Regions from separate parts of the Streptomyces sp. NPDC126499 genome, predicted to be linked through region 1. Evidence: predicted binding sites of a transcription regulator. Region 1 holds the regulator's gene; the other holds the start of a gene.

The links. The regulator HrcA, encoded in region 1, represses chaperone genes, less so after heat shock. The targets are predictions, from matches to a motif close to TTNGCACTCNGNNNNNCNGAGTGCNAA.
Region 2: groL (chaperonin GroEL) is a predicted target of HrcA. The motif match lies at 1,354-1,380, and genes of this name have one in related genera.

The regions. Positions count from the first base shown of each region.
Region 1 is NZ_JBEOUO010000003.1:66,384-74,230, reverse strand. It holds gene hemW (radical SAM family heme chaperone HemW) at 1-351, shown strand, start outside; gene ABTZ91_RS05130 (DUF3097 domain-containing protein) at 455-1,258, opposite strand; gene ABTZ91_RS05125 (MBL fold metallo-hydrolase) at 1,269-2,015, opposite strand; gene hrcA (heat-inducible transcriptional repressor HrcA) at 2,172-3,191, shown strand; gene dnaJ (molecular chaperone DnaJ) at 3,192-4,328, shown strand; gene ABTZ91_RS05110 (nitronate monooxygenase) at 4,573-5,664, shown strand; gene ABTZ91_RS05105 (16S rRNA (uracil(1498)-N(3))-methyltransferase) at 5,661-6,404, shown strand; gene ABTZ91_RS05100 (histidine triad nucleotide-binding protein) at 6,548-6,907, shown strand; gene ABTZ91_RS05095 (ribonuclease Z) at 6,927-7,829, shown strand; gene ABTZ91_RS05090 (adenosine deaminase) at 7,840-7,847, shown strand, end outside.
Region 2 is NZ_JBEOUO010000001.1:378,177-386,023, forward strand. It holds gene groL (chaperonin GroEL) at 1-1,189, opposite strand, end outside; gene ABTZ91_RS01875 (cold-shock protein) at 1,662-1,865, opposite strand; gene ABTZ91_RS01880 (MoaD/ThiS family protein) at 2,262-2,540, opposite strand; gene thrC (threonine synthase) at 2,575-3,897, opposite strand; SAM riboswitch class I at 3,891-4,085, opposite strand; gene ABTZ91_RS01890 (glucosyl-3-phosphoglycerate synthase) at 4,207-5,151, shown strand; gene ABTZ91_RS01895 (hypothetical protein) at 5,310-5,624, shown strand; gene ABTZ91_RS01900 (trehalose-6-phosphate synthase) at 5,654-7,039, shown strand; gene ABTZ91_RS01905 (helix-turn-helix domain-containing protein) at 7,176-7,544, opposite strand; gene ABTZ91_RS01910 (NAD(P)-binding domain-containing protein) at 7,660-7,847, shown strand, end outside.

The sequences.
Region 1 (7,847 bases):
GCCGACTGGTGGGGCGCCGGGCCGGGCGCGCACAGCCACGTGGGCGGCGTCCGCTGGTGGAACGTCAAGCACCCCGGCGCCTACGCGGCGGCCCTGGGCGACGGGCAGTCCCCCGGGGCCGGGCGCGAGGTCCTCTCGGAGGAGGACCGGCGGGTCGAGCGGGTCCTCCTGGAGCTGAGGCTGCGGGAGGGGTGCCCCCTGGACCTGCTCCGCCCCGCCGGGCTGGCCGCGGCCGAGCGGGCCCTGACGGACGGCCTGCTGGACCCGGGCCCGTACGGCGAGGGGCGGGCGGTGCTGACGCTCCGGGGGCGGCTGCTGGCGGACGCGGTGGTGCGGGACCTGGTGGACTAGCGGGACCTGGTGGACCAGGGGAGTGACGCCTGACCGCCGGCTCACCCCCGTGGGTGCGGAGGGCGGCGGCCAGGTGCCGAGGCGCTCGACGAGCGACTCGACGTCATGGCACGGTCACGTGGTCGATCAAGCGCTCGACCGCTCCCAGCAGCTCCGGCTCCAGGTCCTTGTAGGAGTGGACGCGGGACAGGATGTGCTGCCAGGCGGCGCCGGTGTTGGGGGGCCAGCCCAGGGCGTGGCAGACGCCGGTCTTCCAGTCCTGGCCGCGGGGGACGGCCGGCCAGGACGGGATGCCCAGGGCGGAGGGCTTCACGGCCTGCCAGACGTCGATATAGGGGTGGCCGACCACGAGGACGTCGGGGGAGGAGACCTGGGCCGCGATGCGGGACTCCTTGGAGCCCGGGACCAGGTGGTCGACCAGGACGCCGAGCCGGGCATCCGGGGCCGGGGCGAAGTCGGCGACGATGGCCGGGAGGTCGTCGACGCCCTCCAGGTACTCCACCACGACGCCCTCGATCCGCAGGTCGTCGCCCCACACCCGCTCCACCAGCTCGGCGTCGTGGCGGCCCTCGACGTAGATCCGGCCCGCTCGGGCGACCCGCGCCCGGGCGCCGGGGACGGCGATCGAGCCGGAGGCGGTACGGGTGGGCCGCGCGGGCGCCGGGCGGGAGGGGCGGACCAGGGTGACGACCCGGCCCTCCAGGAGGAAGCCGCGCGGCTCCATCGGGAAGACCCGGTGCTTGCCGAAGCGGTCCTCCAGGGTCACCGTGCCCGCCTCGCAGCGGATCACCGCCCCGCAGAAGCCCGTCGTGACCTCCTCGACCACGAGGTCACGGTCCGCCGGGACCTCCGGCACGGGCGCCGAGCGCTTCCAAGGAGGTGTCAGATCCGGGTTGTAGCTGCGCATTCGGGGGACGTTATGCGACGGAGAAGCGCCGTGCCAGTTCATCGCGCTGGCGTCGCACGAACGCCGCGTCGACCACCGCCCCGTGACCCGGCACGTACACGGCGTCCTCGCCGCCCAGGGCCAGGAGACGGTCCAGGGCGTCCGGCCAGCGGGACGGGATGGCGTCCGGGCCGGCCTGGGGTTCGCCCGACTCCTCGACCAGGTCCCCGCAGAAGACGATCTCCCGCTCACCCGGGACGAGCAGCACCAGGTCATGGCCGGAGTGCCCGGGGCCGACGTTGGCGAGGAGGACCTGCCGGCCGCCCAGGTCGAGGGTCCACTCGCCGGAGACGGTGTGGCGCGGCGCGACCAGCGCCTCGGCGGCCTCCGCCGCCTCCCGCTCGTCGACCCCGTGCCGTACCGCGTCCGTCCGCAGCGCCTCGCGCTCCCGGGGCAGCAGCGTGTCCATGCCCACCGCTCCGAAGACCTCGGCGCCGGCGAAGACCGCCGTGCCGAGCACATGGTCGAAGTGCGGATGGCTGAGTGCGATATGTGTCACCTCGCGGCCGCCCGTGAGCTCCGCCACCTGGGCACGCAGTTCGGCGCCCTGCGCGAGGGTGGCTCCCGTGTCGTACAACAGGACCGCTCCCGGGGCGACGACCAGGCCGACGGTGGCGTCCCAGCCAGGCAATCGGCGCCTGCCCACGCTGTCCGTGAGCCGCTCCCAGCCCAGCTCCGCCCACCGCCCCGCACGACCGTTGATGCCGTCCACGTCCATACCGCGACCCTAGCGGCTGTGCCGACGCCGACGCCGCCTCCTTGCCAGGAGCGATGTCCGCCGCCGTACACTGGCCGGGGGATTCCTGGCACTCGGGCAGGGCGAGTGCCAAAAGCGGAGCAACCGGAACCGGATCGACAGCTGGAGGTGCGCGCGATGCTCAGCGAACGCAGACTCGAGGTGCTGCGCGCCATCGTCCAGGACTACGTCGGGACGGAGGAGCCGGTCGGCTCCAAGGCGCTGACCGAGCGGCACAAACTCGGCGTCTCGCCGGCCACCGTGCGCAACGACATGGCCGTCCTGGAGGAGGAGGGGTACATCGCCCAGCCCCACACCAGCGCCGGACGCATCCCCACCGACAAGGGCTACCGCCTCTTCGTCGACCGGCTCGCCGGCGTCAAGCCGCTGTCGACCCCCGAGCGGCGGGCGATCCACAACTTCCTCGACGGGGCCGTCGACCTCGACGACGTCGTCGGCCGCACGGTCCGGCTGCTCGCGCAGCTGACCCGGCAGGTCGCCGTCGTGCAGTACCCCTCGCTGACCCGGTCGACGGTGCGGCACGTGGAACTGCTGTCCCTGGCGCCCGCCCGGCTGATGCTGGTGCTGATCACCGACACCGGCCGGGTCGAGCAGCGGGTGATCGACTGCCCGGCGCCCTTCGGCGAGACCTCCCTCGCGGACCTGCGGGCCCGGCTCAACAGCCGGGTCGTCGGCCGTCGCTTCGCGGACGTGCCGCAGCTGGTGCAGGACCTGCCGGAGTCCTTCGAGGACAGCGAGGACCGCGGCACGGTCTCGACGGTGCTCGCGACCCTCCTCGAAACCCTCGTGGAGGAGCACGAGGAGCGGCTCATGATCGGCGGCACCGCCAATCTGACCCGCTTCGGACACGACTTCCCCCTGACGATCAGGCCCGTCCTGGAAGCCCTTGAGGAGCAGGTCGTGCTCCTCAAGCTGCTCGGCGAGGCCAAGGAATCGGGCATGACCGTACGGATCGGGCACGAGAACGCCCACGAGGGGCTGACGTCCACGTCCGTCGTCTCGGTCGGCTACGGTTCCGGCGGCGAGGCAGTCGCCAAACTCGGCGTGGTCGGACCGACCCGCATGGACTACCCCGGAACGATGGGAGCGGTACGCGCAGTGGCACGTTACGTCGGACAGATCCTGGCGGAGTCGTAAGTGGCCACGGACTATTACGCCGTCCTCGGCGTGCGTCGCGACGCCTCGCAGGACGAGATCAAGAAGGCTTTCCGCCGACTCGCCCGCGAGCTTCACCCGGACGTGAATCCGGACCCGAAGACGCAGGAGCGGTTCAAGGAGATCAACGCCGCGTACGAGGTCCTGTCGGACCCGCAGAAGAAGCAGGTCTACGACCTCGGCGGCGACCCGCTGTCCTCCTCCGGAGGGGGCGGGGCCGGCGGCTTCGGCGCGGGCGGCTTCGGGAACTTCTCGGACATCATGGACGCCTTCTTCGGTACGGCGTCCCAGCGCGGCCCGCGCTCGCGCACCCGGCGCGGCCAGGACGCGATGATCCGCCTGGAGATCACGCTCGACGAGGCGGCCTTCGGCACCACGAAGGACATCCAGGTCGACACGGCCGTCGTCTGCACCACCTGCTCCGGCGAGGGCGCCGCGCCCGGCACCTCCGCGCAGACCTGTGACATGTGCCGCGGCCGTGGTGAGGTCTCGCAGGTCACCCGGTCCTTCCTGGGCCAGGTCATGACCTCGCGGCCCTGCCCGCAGTGCCAGGGCTTCGGCACCGTCGTCCCGACCCCGTGCCCGGAGTGCGCGGGCGACGGCCGGGTCCGTTCCCGCCGCACGCTCACGGTCAAGATCCCGGCCGGTGTCGACAACGGCACCCGCATCCAGCTCGCCGGCGAGGGCGAGGTCGGCCCCGGCGGCGGCCCGGCCGGCGACCTGTACGTGGAGATCCACGAGGTGCCGCACGACGTCTTCCAGCGGCGCGGCGACGACCTGCACTGCACGGTGACCATCCCGATGACGGCGGCCTCGCTCGGTACGAAGGTGCAGCTGCAGACCCTCGACGGCCTGGAGGACGTGGACATCCGTCCCGGCACCCAGTCCGGCCAGTCGATCCCGCTGCACGGCCGCGGCGTCACCCACCTGCGCGGCAACGGCCGGGGCGACCTGATCGTCCACGTCGAGGTCCAGACCCCGACGAAGCTCGACGCCGAGCAGGAGCGCCTGCTGCGCGAGCTGGCCAAGCTGCGCGGCGAGGAACGCCCGCTGGGGCAGTTCCAGCCGGGGCAGCAGGGTCTGTTCTCGCGCCTGAAGGACGCGTTCAACGGGCGTTAGGCGCGCTGCCGGGGGTCCGGGGGGCGCCCCCGGGCCGACACGGTCAGCCGGGGCAGCAGGGTCTGTTCTCGCGCCTGAAGGACGCGTTCAACGGGCGTTAGGCGCGTTGCCGGGGGTCCGGGGGTCGTCCCCCGGGGGCGCCCGGAGGTGTCCTGAGGCCGGAGGCATATGCGACGGGGTCCCGCACGGGTGCGGGGCCCCGTCGCGGTTCGGCGGGCCGGACGGGCATGACACGATTGCCTGCATGTCCAGCTCGCTGAGCGATCTCTCTCGTCATCCGATCGTGCAGGCGCCCATGGCGGGTGGCGCCTCCTGCCCGGAGCTCGTCGGTGCCGTGTGCGAGGCGGGGGCGCTCGGGTTCCTGGCCGGCGGCTACAAGACCGCGGGCGGGCTCTACCAGGAGATCAAGCAGGTCCGCGCGCTCACCGGCCGGCCCTTCGGCGTCAATCTGTTCATGCCGCCGGGCGGCCAGCCCGCCGACCCCGCGGCCGTCGAGGTCTACCGCCACCAGCTCGCGGGTGAGGCCGCCTGGTACGAGACCGAGCTCGGCGACGCCGAGCAGGGCAGGGACGACGCGTACGAGGCCAAGCTGGCGATCCTCCTCGACGACCCCGTGCCGGTCGTCTCCTTCACCTTCGGCTGCCCCGACCGCGACGCGCTCGACGCCTTCGCGCGGGCCGGTACGTTCACGATCGTCACCGTCACCTCGGTCGACGAGGCCCGGACGGCCGAGCGGGCCGGTGCCGACGCGATCTGTGTGCAGGGCACCGAGGCGGGCGGGCACCAGGGCACCCACCGCGACGATCCGGCCGACGGACCCTGCGCCGGCATCGGCCGCGGGCTGCTGCCCCTGCTCACCGAGGTGCGGGAGAGCGTCCGGCTGCCGATCGTGGCGACCGGCGGCCTCATGCGCGGCCGGCAGATCGCCGCCGTGCTCGCGGCCGGCGCCGACGCCGCCCAGCTCGGCACCGCCTTCCTCGTCTGCCCCGAGTCGGGAGCGCACCCGCTGCACAAGCGGGCCCTGACCGACCCCCTCTTCGTCCGCACCGAGCTCACCCGGGCCTTCTCCGGACGGCCGGCCCGGGGCCTGGTGAACCGTTTCATGCGCGAGCACGGCCCGTACGCGCCCGCCGCCTACCCCGAGGTCCACCACCTCACCGCCCCGCTGCGCAAGGCCGCCGCGACCGCCGGGGACCCGCAGGGCATGGCCCTGTGGGCCGGGCAGGGCCACCGCCTGGCGCGGGACCTCCCGGCCGGCCGGCTCGTGGAGGTCCTCGCCGCCGAACTCGACACCGCCCTCGCCGGGCTGCCCGACAGCACCAGGAGCACATCGTGACCGCACCCGTCTTCGTCGTCGACGCCGTGCCCGCCGTCGGCGGCTTCCTCCTCGACGGGCCCGAGGGCCGCCACGCCGTGTCCGTGAAGCGGCTGCGCGCCGGGGAGGAGCTGGTGCTCACCGACGGGCGGGGCGCCTGGGCCGAGTGCGTGGTGGCCGCCGCCGAGGGCAAGGACCGGCTGACCGTCGACGTCACCGCCGTCCACGAGGATCCCGAGCCCGCGCCCCGTGTCACCGTCGTCCAGGCCCTGCCCAAGGGCGACCGCGGCGAACTGGCCGTCGAGACCATGACGGAGACCGGCGTGGACGCGATCGTGCCGTGGGCCGCGTCCCGCTGCATCACCCAGTGGAAGGGCGAGCGCGGCCTCAAGGCCCTCGCCAAGTGGCGGGCCACCGCCCGCGAGGCCGGGAAGCAGTCGCGCCGCACCCGCTTCCCCGAGGTCACCGACCTGATGACGGGCAAGCAGGTCGCCGCGCTCCTCGCGGACGCCGACTTCGCCGCCGTCCTGCACGAGGACCGCGCGCACCCGAGCGGGGCCCTGGCCACCGCCGAACTGCCGCGGGAGGGCTCCATCGTCCTCGTCGTGGGGCCCGAAGGCGGTGTCTCCCCGGACGAGCTGGCGCTGTTCGAGGAGGCGGGGGCGAAGCCGTACCGCCTCGGGCCGAGCGTGCTGCGCACCTCCACGGCGGGCACGGCGGCCGCGGCGCTCGTGCTCGGCCGTACGGGACGCTGGGCGTAGGCGCGCCTGAAGCGAGCCTTCGGCGAGCTCACGTGGCGCCCCAGCGGCCCGGTGCGGATCGCGGGCCGGGTCGGCGGCCGCTGTCGGTGGCCCCCGATAGCATGCGGGTTGTACTGATCGACAGAGGCGAGGAGGCCCGGGCCATGGCCGGAGAGCCGCAGAGCGACTGCCTGTTCTGCAAGATCGCGGAGGGGGAGGTGCCGGCGACGATCGTGCGCGAGACCGAGACGACGGTGGCGTTCCGCGACATCAACCCGCAGGCGCCCACGCACGTCCTGGTCATCCCGCGCCTGCACTACCCCGACGCCGCCTCCCTGGCCGCCGCCGCGCCGACCGTCGCCGCGGACGTGCTGCGCGAGGCCGGCGAGGTCGCCGCGCAGGAGAAGGTCGACGGCAGCGGCTTCCGGATCGTCTTCAACACGGGCGCGGGCGCCGGCCAGACCGTCTTCCACGCCCACGCGCACGTGCTCGGCGGCCGCGGCCTCAACTGGCCGCCCGGATAGGGCAGGACGGTTCCTTCCCTTGTCCGTACGCGAACTGGTCGTCCTCGGCACGGCCAGCCAGGTCCCGACCCGGCACCGCAACCACAACGGCTATCTGCTGCGCTGGGACGGGCAGGGCATCCTCTTCGACCCCGGCGAGGGCACCCAGCGGCAGATGCTCAGGGCCGGGGTGGCGGCGCACGATCTCGACCGGATCTGTGTCACGCACTTCCACGGTGACCACTCCCTGGGCCTTGCCGGGGTGATCCAGCGGATCAACCTCGACCAGGTCCCGCACCCGGTCACCGCGCACTACCCGGCGAGCGGGCGGCGTTTCTTCGAGCGGCTGCGGTACGCCACGGCCTACCGGGAGACGGTGAAGCTCGCCGAGGTCCCGGTCGCCGCCGACGGGCCGCTCGCGGTCACCGAGTCGTACACGCTGGAGGCGCACCGGCTCTCCCACCCCGTGGAGTCGTACGGCTACCGGCTCGTCGAGCCGGACGGGCGCCGCATCCTGCCCGAGCGGCTGGCGGCGCACGGCATCAAGGGCCCCGACGTGGGCCGCATCCAGCGCGAGGGCGTCCTCGACGGCGTCACCCTGGAGCAGGTGAGCGAGGTCCGGCGCGGACAGAGGTTCGCCTTCGTCATGGACACCCGGCTGTGCGACGGGGTGTACGCGCTCGCCGAGGGCGCCGACATGCTGGTCATCGAGTCGACGTTCCTCGACGAGGACGTCCAGCTCGCCGTGGACCACGGCCATCTGACGGCCGGCCAGGCCGCGGCGGTCGCCCGGGACGCCGGCGTGCGGCACCTGGTGCTGACGCACTTCTCGCAGCGGTACACCGACCCGGAGGAGTTCGAGCGGCAGGCGCGGGCGGCGGGGTTCGAGGGGGAGCTGAGCATTGCCCAGGACCTGATGAGGGTCCCCGTACCGAAGAGATAGAACGAGCACCGTGCCCGT
Region 2 (7,847 bases), on a different contig from region 1:
CGTCCTCGATGCGGTGCTTGCGCTCCTTGAGCTCAACCTCGGTCGCGGCACCGGCCTTGATGACGGCGACGCCACCGGCGAGCTTCGCCAGGCGCTCCTGGAGCTTCTCGCGGTCGTAGTCCGAGTCCGAGTTCTCGATCTCGGCGCGGATCTGGTTCACGCGACCGGCGACCTGCTCGCTGTCACCGGCACCGTCGACGATGGTGGTCTCGTCCTTGGTGATGACGACCTTGCGGGCGCGGCCCAGCAGGTCGAGGCCCGCGTTCTCCAGCTTGAGGCCGACCTCCTCGGAGATGACCGTGCCGCCGGTGAGGATGGCGATGTCGTTCAGCATGGCCTTGCGACGGTCGCCGAAGCCCGGGGCCTTGACGGCGACGGACTTGAAGGTGCCACGGATCTTGTTGACGACCAGGGTCGACAGGGCCTCGCCCTCGACGTCCTCGGCGATGATCAGCAGCGGCTTGCCCGACTGCATGACCTTCTCGAGGAGCGGGAGCAGGTCCTTGACCGCGGAGACCTTGGAGTTGACGATCAGGATGTACGGGTCGTCCAGGGACGCCTCCATACGCTCCATGTCGGTGGCGAAGTACGCCGAGATGTAGCCCTTGTCGAAGCGCATACCCTCGGTGAGCTCCAGCTCCAGACCGAAGGTCTGGGACTCCTCGACGGTGATGACGCCTTCCTTGCCGACCTTGTCCATGGCCTCGGCGATGAGCTCGCCGATCTGGGTGTCGGCGGCGGAGATGGAGGCCGTGGAAGCGATCTGCTCCTTGGTCTCGACGTCCTTGGCCTGCTCGAGCAGGGCACCGGAGACGGCCTCGACGGCCTTCTCGATGCCGCGCTTGAGGGCCATCGGGTTGGCGCCGGCGGCGACGTTGCGCAGGCCCTCACGGACCAGCGCCTGGGCGAGAACGGTGGCGGTGGTCGTACCGTCGCCGGCGACGTCGTCCGTCTTCTTGGCGACTTCCTTGACCAGCTCGGCGCCGATCTTCTCGTACGGGTCCTCGAGCTCGATCTCCTTGGCGATGGAGACACCATCGTTGGTGATCGTGGGGGCGCCCCACTTCTTCTCGAGGACGACGTTGCGGCCCTTGGGACCGAGGGTGACCTTGACGGCGTCAGCGAGCTGGTTCATGCCGCGCTCGAGACCGCGCCGGGCCTCCTCGTCGAACGCGATGATCTTGGCCATGTGAAGTGGTCCTCCCGGACATGGGGTGGATAACGCTCCTGGACCGCGCCGACGCCCGCGACGGACGGCCCGCTTGCCCCGTGGTTCCTTGCCCCACGTGGCCTGCGACCTCGTCTGCCCGATCCTCGTAAGCACTCTCACCTTCAGAGTGCTAACGCCAATGATTAGCACTCGACCTAGGAGAGTGCAAGCGACTCCCGCAGATCGAGAGCCGGATCAGGGCCGGATCAGGGGCCGGGCCGGGGGCAGGATCAGGGCAGGATCAGGGGCCGGGCCGGGGGCAGGATCAGGGCCGGGTCGGGGGCCGGGCCGGGGGCAGGATCAGGGCCGGATCAGGGGCTGGACCAGGGGCCGGGTCGGCGGAGCCTCCGCGGCAGGTCGTCGGGTCGGGCGGACGCGCGCGAGGGGCCCGCATCCCGGTCAGGATGCGGGCCCCTCGACGGAAGTGCGTCGGTGGCCGATCGCGCCGCGCTCAGACGGCGAGCTTGACCATGTCCGCCTGCGGACCCTTCTGGCCCTGCGAGATCTCGAACTCGACCCGCTGACCCTCTTCGAGGGTGCGGTAGCCGTCCATCTGGATCGCGCTGTAGTGGACGAAAACATCCGCACCACCGTCGACCGCGATGAAGCCGTAGCCCTTCTCCGCGTTGAACCACTTGACGGTGCCCTGAGCCATGCCTAACTCCCCTATTACTGGCCCTTGCGCGGGACCGCACTTCGCGGACCCGGGTCAGACCCTGCGCCGGAACGCGTCGACCGCGGCTGAATGTATCTGCCCAACTGCCCTCTGCAACAGGTCAATCCGACGAGAATTCTGGGCACGCCGGAAAGGCGGATTGCGGAGAATATGTGGAATTCCGGGGCAAGTCGGGCCCGGCAAAGCGCGCAGATGGTGCACAAGGCACGGGCACTTTGGCTGCATCTTGTCGCGCACGGACGCATTCTCATATGCGCCTGGCATGCGCAGCTGAGGGGGCTTCCCCAACTCTACCGCGCTCAACCATGCTGAATTGCCCCTTCCGCTTCTGGCAGCGGAAGGGGCAATTCAGGGAAAGACCGGGAAAGCGGAGACTCAGCAGCCGCCCGCGACGGCCGGGATGATCGACACGCCCGCTCCGTCCGGCGTCGCCGTCTCCAGGCCCTGCTCGAAGCGCACGTCGTCGTCGTTCACGTACACGTTGACGAAGCGGCGCAGCTTGCCCTGGTCGTCCAGGACGCGGGCGGCGATGCCGGTGTGGTTCTTCTCCAGGTCGGCGATGACCTCGGCGAGGGTGGCGCCCTCGGCGGGCACCTCGGCCTGGCCGCCCGTGTAGGTGCGGAGGATGGTGGGGATGCGGACGTTCACGGCCATGTCTTCGTAACCTTTCGGCGCGCTAGGGCGGGTCTCAGTGGGCCAGGCCGGCGTCGCGGAACGCGTCGAGGCTCGGGCGGATGGTGGCGGTCGCCTGGGAGGTGTCGGCCACCGCGTCCAGGGTCTTGAGTCCGTCGCCGGTGTTGAGGACGACGGTGGTGAGCGAGGGGTCGATGAGACCGGCCTCGACGAGCTTCCGGGTCACGCCGACGGTCACGCCGCCCGCGGTCTCGGCGAAGATGCCCTCGGTGCGGGCCAGGACCTTGATCGCGTCCACGACCTGCTCGTCGTTGACGTCCTCCACGGCGCCGCCGGTGCGGCGGGCGATGTCGAGCACGTACGGGCCGTCCGCCGGGTTGCCGATGGCGAGCGACTTGGCGATGGTGTTCGGCTTCTGCGGGCGGACCACGTCGTGGCCGGCCTTGAAGGCGGCGGAGACCGGGGAGCAGCCCTCGGCCTGGGCGCCGAAGATCTTGTACGGCTTGTCCTCGACCAGACCGAGCTTGATCAGCTCCTGCAGACCCTTGTCGATCTTCGTCAGCTGCGAGCCGGAGGCGATCGGGATGACCAGCTGGTCCGGGATGACCCAGCCGAGCTGCTCGCAGATCTCGTACGCCAGCGTCTTCGAGCCCTCGCCGTAGTACGGGCGCAGGTTGACGTTGACGAAGCCCCAGCCCTCGCCGAGCGGGTCGCCGATGAGCTCCGAGCAGAAGCGGTTGACGTCGTCGTAGTTGCCCTCGATGGCGACGAGGTCACCGCCGTAGACACCGGCCATGACGACCTTGCCCTGCTCCAGGTCGTGCGGGATGAACACGCAGGAGCGGAAGCCGGCCCGGGCGGCGGCGGCGCCGACGGCGCCGGCCAGGTTGCCGGTGGAGGAGCAGGAGAGGGTGGTGAAGCCGAAGGCGCGGGCGGCCTCGATGGCCTGGGCGACGACCCGGTCCTTGAAGGAGTGGGTCGGGTTGCCGGAGTCGTCCTTGACGAACAGCTTGCCCGGCTCGACGCCGATCTCGCGGGCCAGGTTGTCGGCCTGGACGAGCTTGGTCCAGCCGGGGTTCAGGTTCGGCTTGTCGGCGACGTCGGCGGGGACGGGCAGCAGCGGGGCGTAGCGCCAGATGTTGGCGGGGCCGGCCTCGATCCGCTTGCGCAGGGCCTCGGGGTCACCGGTGGGCAGGTCGTACGCGACTTCGAGCGGACCGAAACACAGCTCACAGGCGAAGATCGGGCCGAGCGGGAAGGTCTCACCGCATTCGCGGCAGGAGAGTCCGGACGCGGGACCGAGGTCGACCGGGGTCCGGGGGGAAGCGGTGGTTGCAACCGTCTGTACAGCCATGGAGGCGAGGCCCTTTCTCCTCATCTTCCTCATGACGCATTTCGCCACGAGACGGATTTGGCACCTTCCCTAGTCGGGGGCCTCGCGCATATAAGCAGCGCCCGTCAGGGCTCCACCTGGGGTGGTGGCCGGAGACGGGTGGGCGAGACAAACCGACTGGAGGGTTGCCGGGGCTTCAACGGGCCGTATCCCTCTGCCCCTCTGGATGAGCGGTATTCGATTGTGGAACGCGGTCGGCACCCCGACATGCATCGGGCATCCGCGTTGTTCAAGACTGTAACCGAAGCCTTCCGAGGTGGAGACGGTCGTCCGATCCGCGAGATGGAGATCACGTTGCTGGAAGAAGTGGAGCGCTGGCTGGCCCGGCGGTCCTGGTCGGTGGCCGACCGTCCGCTGGAGCGGATCCTCGCCGCCAAGCGGGGGACGAGGGTGAGCGTGGTGCTGCCGGCGCTGAACGAGGAGGCGACGGTCGGCGCGATCGTCTCCGTGATCCGCCGCGAGCTGATGACGGACGCGGTGCCGCTGGTGGACGAGCTGGTGGTGATCGACTCGGGCTCCACGGACCGTACGGCGGAGGTGGCCGCGGCGGCCGGGGCGCGGGTGGTGGCGCGGGACGCGATACTGCCGCGGATACCGGCGGTGCCGGGCAAGGGCGAGGTGCTGTGGCGCTCGCTGATGGCGACCAGCGGGGACGTGGTCTGCTTCGTCGACGCCGACCTGAGGGACTTCTCGGCGGACTTCGTCTCGGGGATCGTCGGCCCGCTGCTCACCGACCCGGACGTGGACTTCGTGAAGGCGATGTACGACCGCCCGCTGGGCGGCACTCCCGGCCAGGGCGGCCGGGTGACGGAGCTGGTGGCCCGGCCGCTGCTCAATCTGCACTGGCCGCAGCTGGCCGGTTTCGTACAGCCGCTCGGCGGCGAGTACGCGGCACGCCGCTCACTGCTCGAACGGCTGCCGTTCCCGGTCGGTTACGGGGTGGAGCTGGGCCTGCTCGTGGACGCGCTGCACACGGTGGGCCTGGACGCGCTCGCACAGGTGGACGTGGGGGTGCGCAAGCACCGGCACCAGGACGGCCAGGCGCTCGGCCGGATGGCGGCGGCGATCTACCGGACGGCGCAGCTGCGGCTCTCCCGCGGTCATCTGGTGCGGCCGCGGCTGACCCAGTTCGAGCGGAGCGACGAGGGCGGTTTCGCGCCCCGTACGTACGCGGTGGACACGGAGGAGCGGCCGCCGATGGCGGAGATCGCGGAGTACGCGCGCCGGCGCGTGGCCTAGCCGTGGCCGGGTGGCGCTCGCCGCGTGGCCGCCACTCCGTGGTCGTGCCCGGGTGACCGCCGCCGCGTGGCCGGCGACGCCTGGCCGCCGCCGACGCCTGGCCGCCGCCGCGTGGCGTAGCACCGAATGATCATCCTTTCTGCCTAGATTTCCGTTTCATGCGGTGGAGACACGGAACGGGAATCCTGCTGGCAGTCCTCGGCCTCGGCGCCGGACCTCTCTTCCTGGCGGGGGCCGCGCCCGCCGCGGCCCTGGACCGGGCACCGACCTTGGCCCTCCACCCGGCCATGGATCTGGCCGCGGCGCGGGATCCTGACAGGCCGGGGCCGGGCCGGACGGCCGAGGAGCGGCTGTGGCTGCTCGGTGGTCTCGGCCTGGCGCTCGCGGCGACCGGCGTGGTGGCCAGGGCGGCCCTGCGGATCCACCGGGAGCCGCCGGGGAACACCGAGCCTGGCTCGAATCCGCACGTTTGAGCGTTTACCGGACGGGCTAGGTTCGCCATATGGCTTCAGTGCTCGTTGCATCGAACCGCGGCCCGGTCTCGTACACCCTGCGGGACGACGGTGGTCTTGACACCCGGCGGGGCGGTGGCGGGCTCGTCTCCGGCCTCAGCGCCGTCTTTTCGGAGGACTCCGCGGGCGACGGCCTGTGGGTGTGCGCGGCCCTCGGCGACGGCGACCGGGAGGCGGTGCGGCGCGGGATCGCCGAGCCGGGCGTGCGGATGCTGGACATCGACCCGGACGTGTACGCCGACGCGTACAACGGCATCGCGAACTCGGTGCTGTGGTTCCTCCACCACCACCTGTACGACATCCCGCGCGAGCCCGTCTTCGACGCGGCCTTCCGGCGCCGCTGGGACTCCTACCGCGCCTACAACCGCGCCTTCGCCGAGGCCCTCGCCGAGGCGGCGGACGAGGGCGCGGCGGTCCTGGTGCAGGACTACCACCTGGCGCTCGTGCCGGGGCAGCTGCGCGCGCTGCGGCCCGACCTGCGGATCGCGCACTTCACCCACACCCCGTGGGCCTCCCCCGCCTATCTGGCGATGCTGCCGGACGACATCCACGAGGAGCTGGTGGAGGGCATGCTCGGGGCGGACGGGATCGGTTTCCACACCACGGCCTGGGCGGAGGCCTTCCGGGCCGACCCGCAGGTCGCGCGCTCGGCCGGCGGCTCCCGGGTGTCGGTCCATCCGCTCGGCGTCGACGGCGACGAGCTGCGGGCGCTGGCCCACCGGCCTGAGGTCGACGAGCGGCTCGCGGCCCTGCGCGCCGAGGTGGGTGACCGGAAGACGATCGTCCGGGTCGACCGGACCGAGCTGTCCAAGAACATCCTGCGCGGCCTGCTCGCCTACCGGGAGCTCCTGACCGACCGCCCCCAGTGGCGCGGCCGGGTCGTCCACCTCGCCTCCGCGTACCCCTCCCGCCAGGACCTGGAGAGCTACCGCTCCTACACGGCGGCGGTGACCGCGCTCGCGGAGCGGATCAACGAGGAGTTCGGCACGGCGGACTGGCAGCCCGTCCTGGTTTCCGTGCAGGACGACTTCACCCGCTCCCTGGCCGCGTACCGGATGGCCGACGTGGCCCTCGTCAACCCGGTCAGGGACGGCATGAACCTGGTCGCCAAGGAGATCCCCGCCGTCTCCGAGGAGGGCTGCGCGCTGGTGCTGTCCCGGGAGGCGGGGGCGTACGAGGAGCTGCGGGCCGACGCGTTGACGGTGAACCCCTTCGACGTGACCGAGACCGCGGAGGCCCTCCACGAGGCCCTCTCGATGCCCGCCCCGGACCGCGCCGAGCGCACCAAGCGGCTCGCGGCGGCGGCCACCGCCCTGCCGCCGCGGCGCTGGTTCCTGGACCAGCTGGAGGCGCTGGGCGGGGCGGTGCGCGCCTAGGAGACGGGGCGCGCTTTCGGAGGGGTCCCCGGTCCTGGGGGCCCGGCCCTCGGGGGCCGGGCCCCGGGGGAGGCCGGGCCCCGGGGGAGGCCGGGCCCATTCCCACGAGGCCGGGCCCCCGAGCGCCGGGGCCGCCCTAGGGAGCCGGGTCCTCGGAAGCCTCGGCCCGTTCCCGCCGCTCGCGGCCCCACGCGGCGAGCGGTTCGAGCGCGTCGTTGAGCCGGATGCCGTCCTTGGTGAGCGCGTACTCGACGCGCGGCGGGACCTCGTCGTACGAGACGCGGTCCACGATGCCGTCCGCCTCCATCTCGCGCAGGTGGGAGGCGAGCACCTTCTCGGTGATGCCCGGCACCATCCTGCGCAGTTCGCCGAAGCGGCGGTGCGGGTACTCGTGGAGCGCCCACAGGATGAGCACCTTCCACTTGCCCCCGATGATGTCCATCGTGGTGTCGATCCCGCAGATGTGCTCCCCGCCGTCGGACCCGGGCCGGTTCAGCGTCGCCATGCTCCCCCTTCCTGAACCTTCCTGAACTTCCTGACCTGCTCGCTCACTTCAGGGTAACCACCCACTTCGAAGTGCGTACTTGAGCGATCAACCGCCCGGCGAGCAGCCTGGTCTCATGAACGAGACGACCTCGCAGACGACCACCACGACCACCCCGGCCCCCTCCTCCAAGACCCCCGTCACCCTCCTCGGTCTCGGCGCCATGGGCACCGCCCTGGCCCGGACCTGGCTCGCCGCCGGCCACCCGCTCACCGTCTGGAACCGCACCCCGGCCCGCGCCGCCGCGCTCGTCGACGAGGGCGC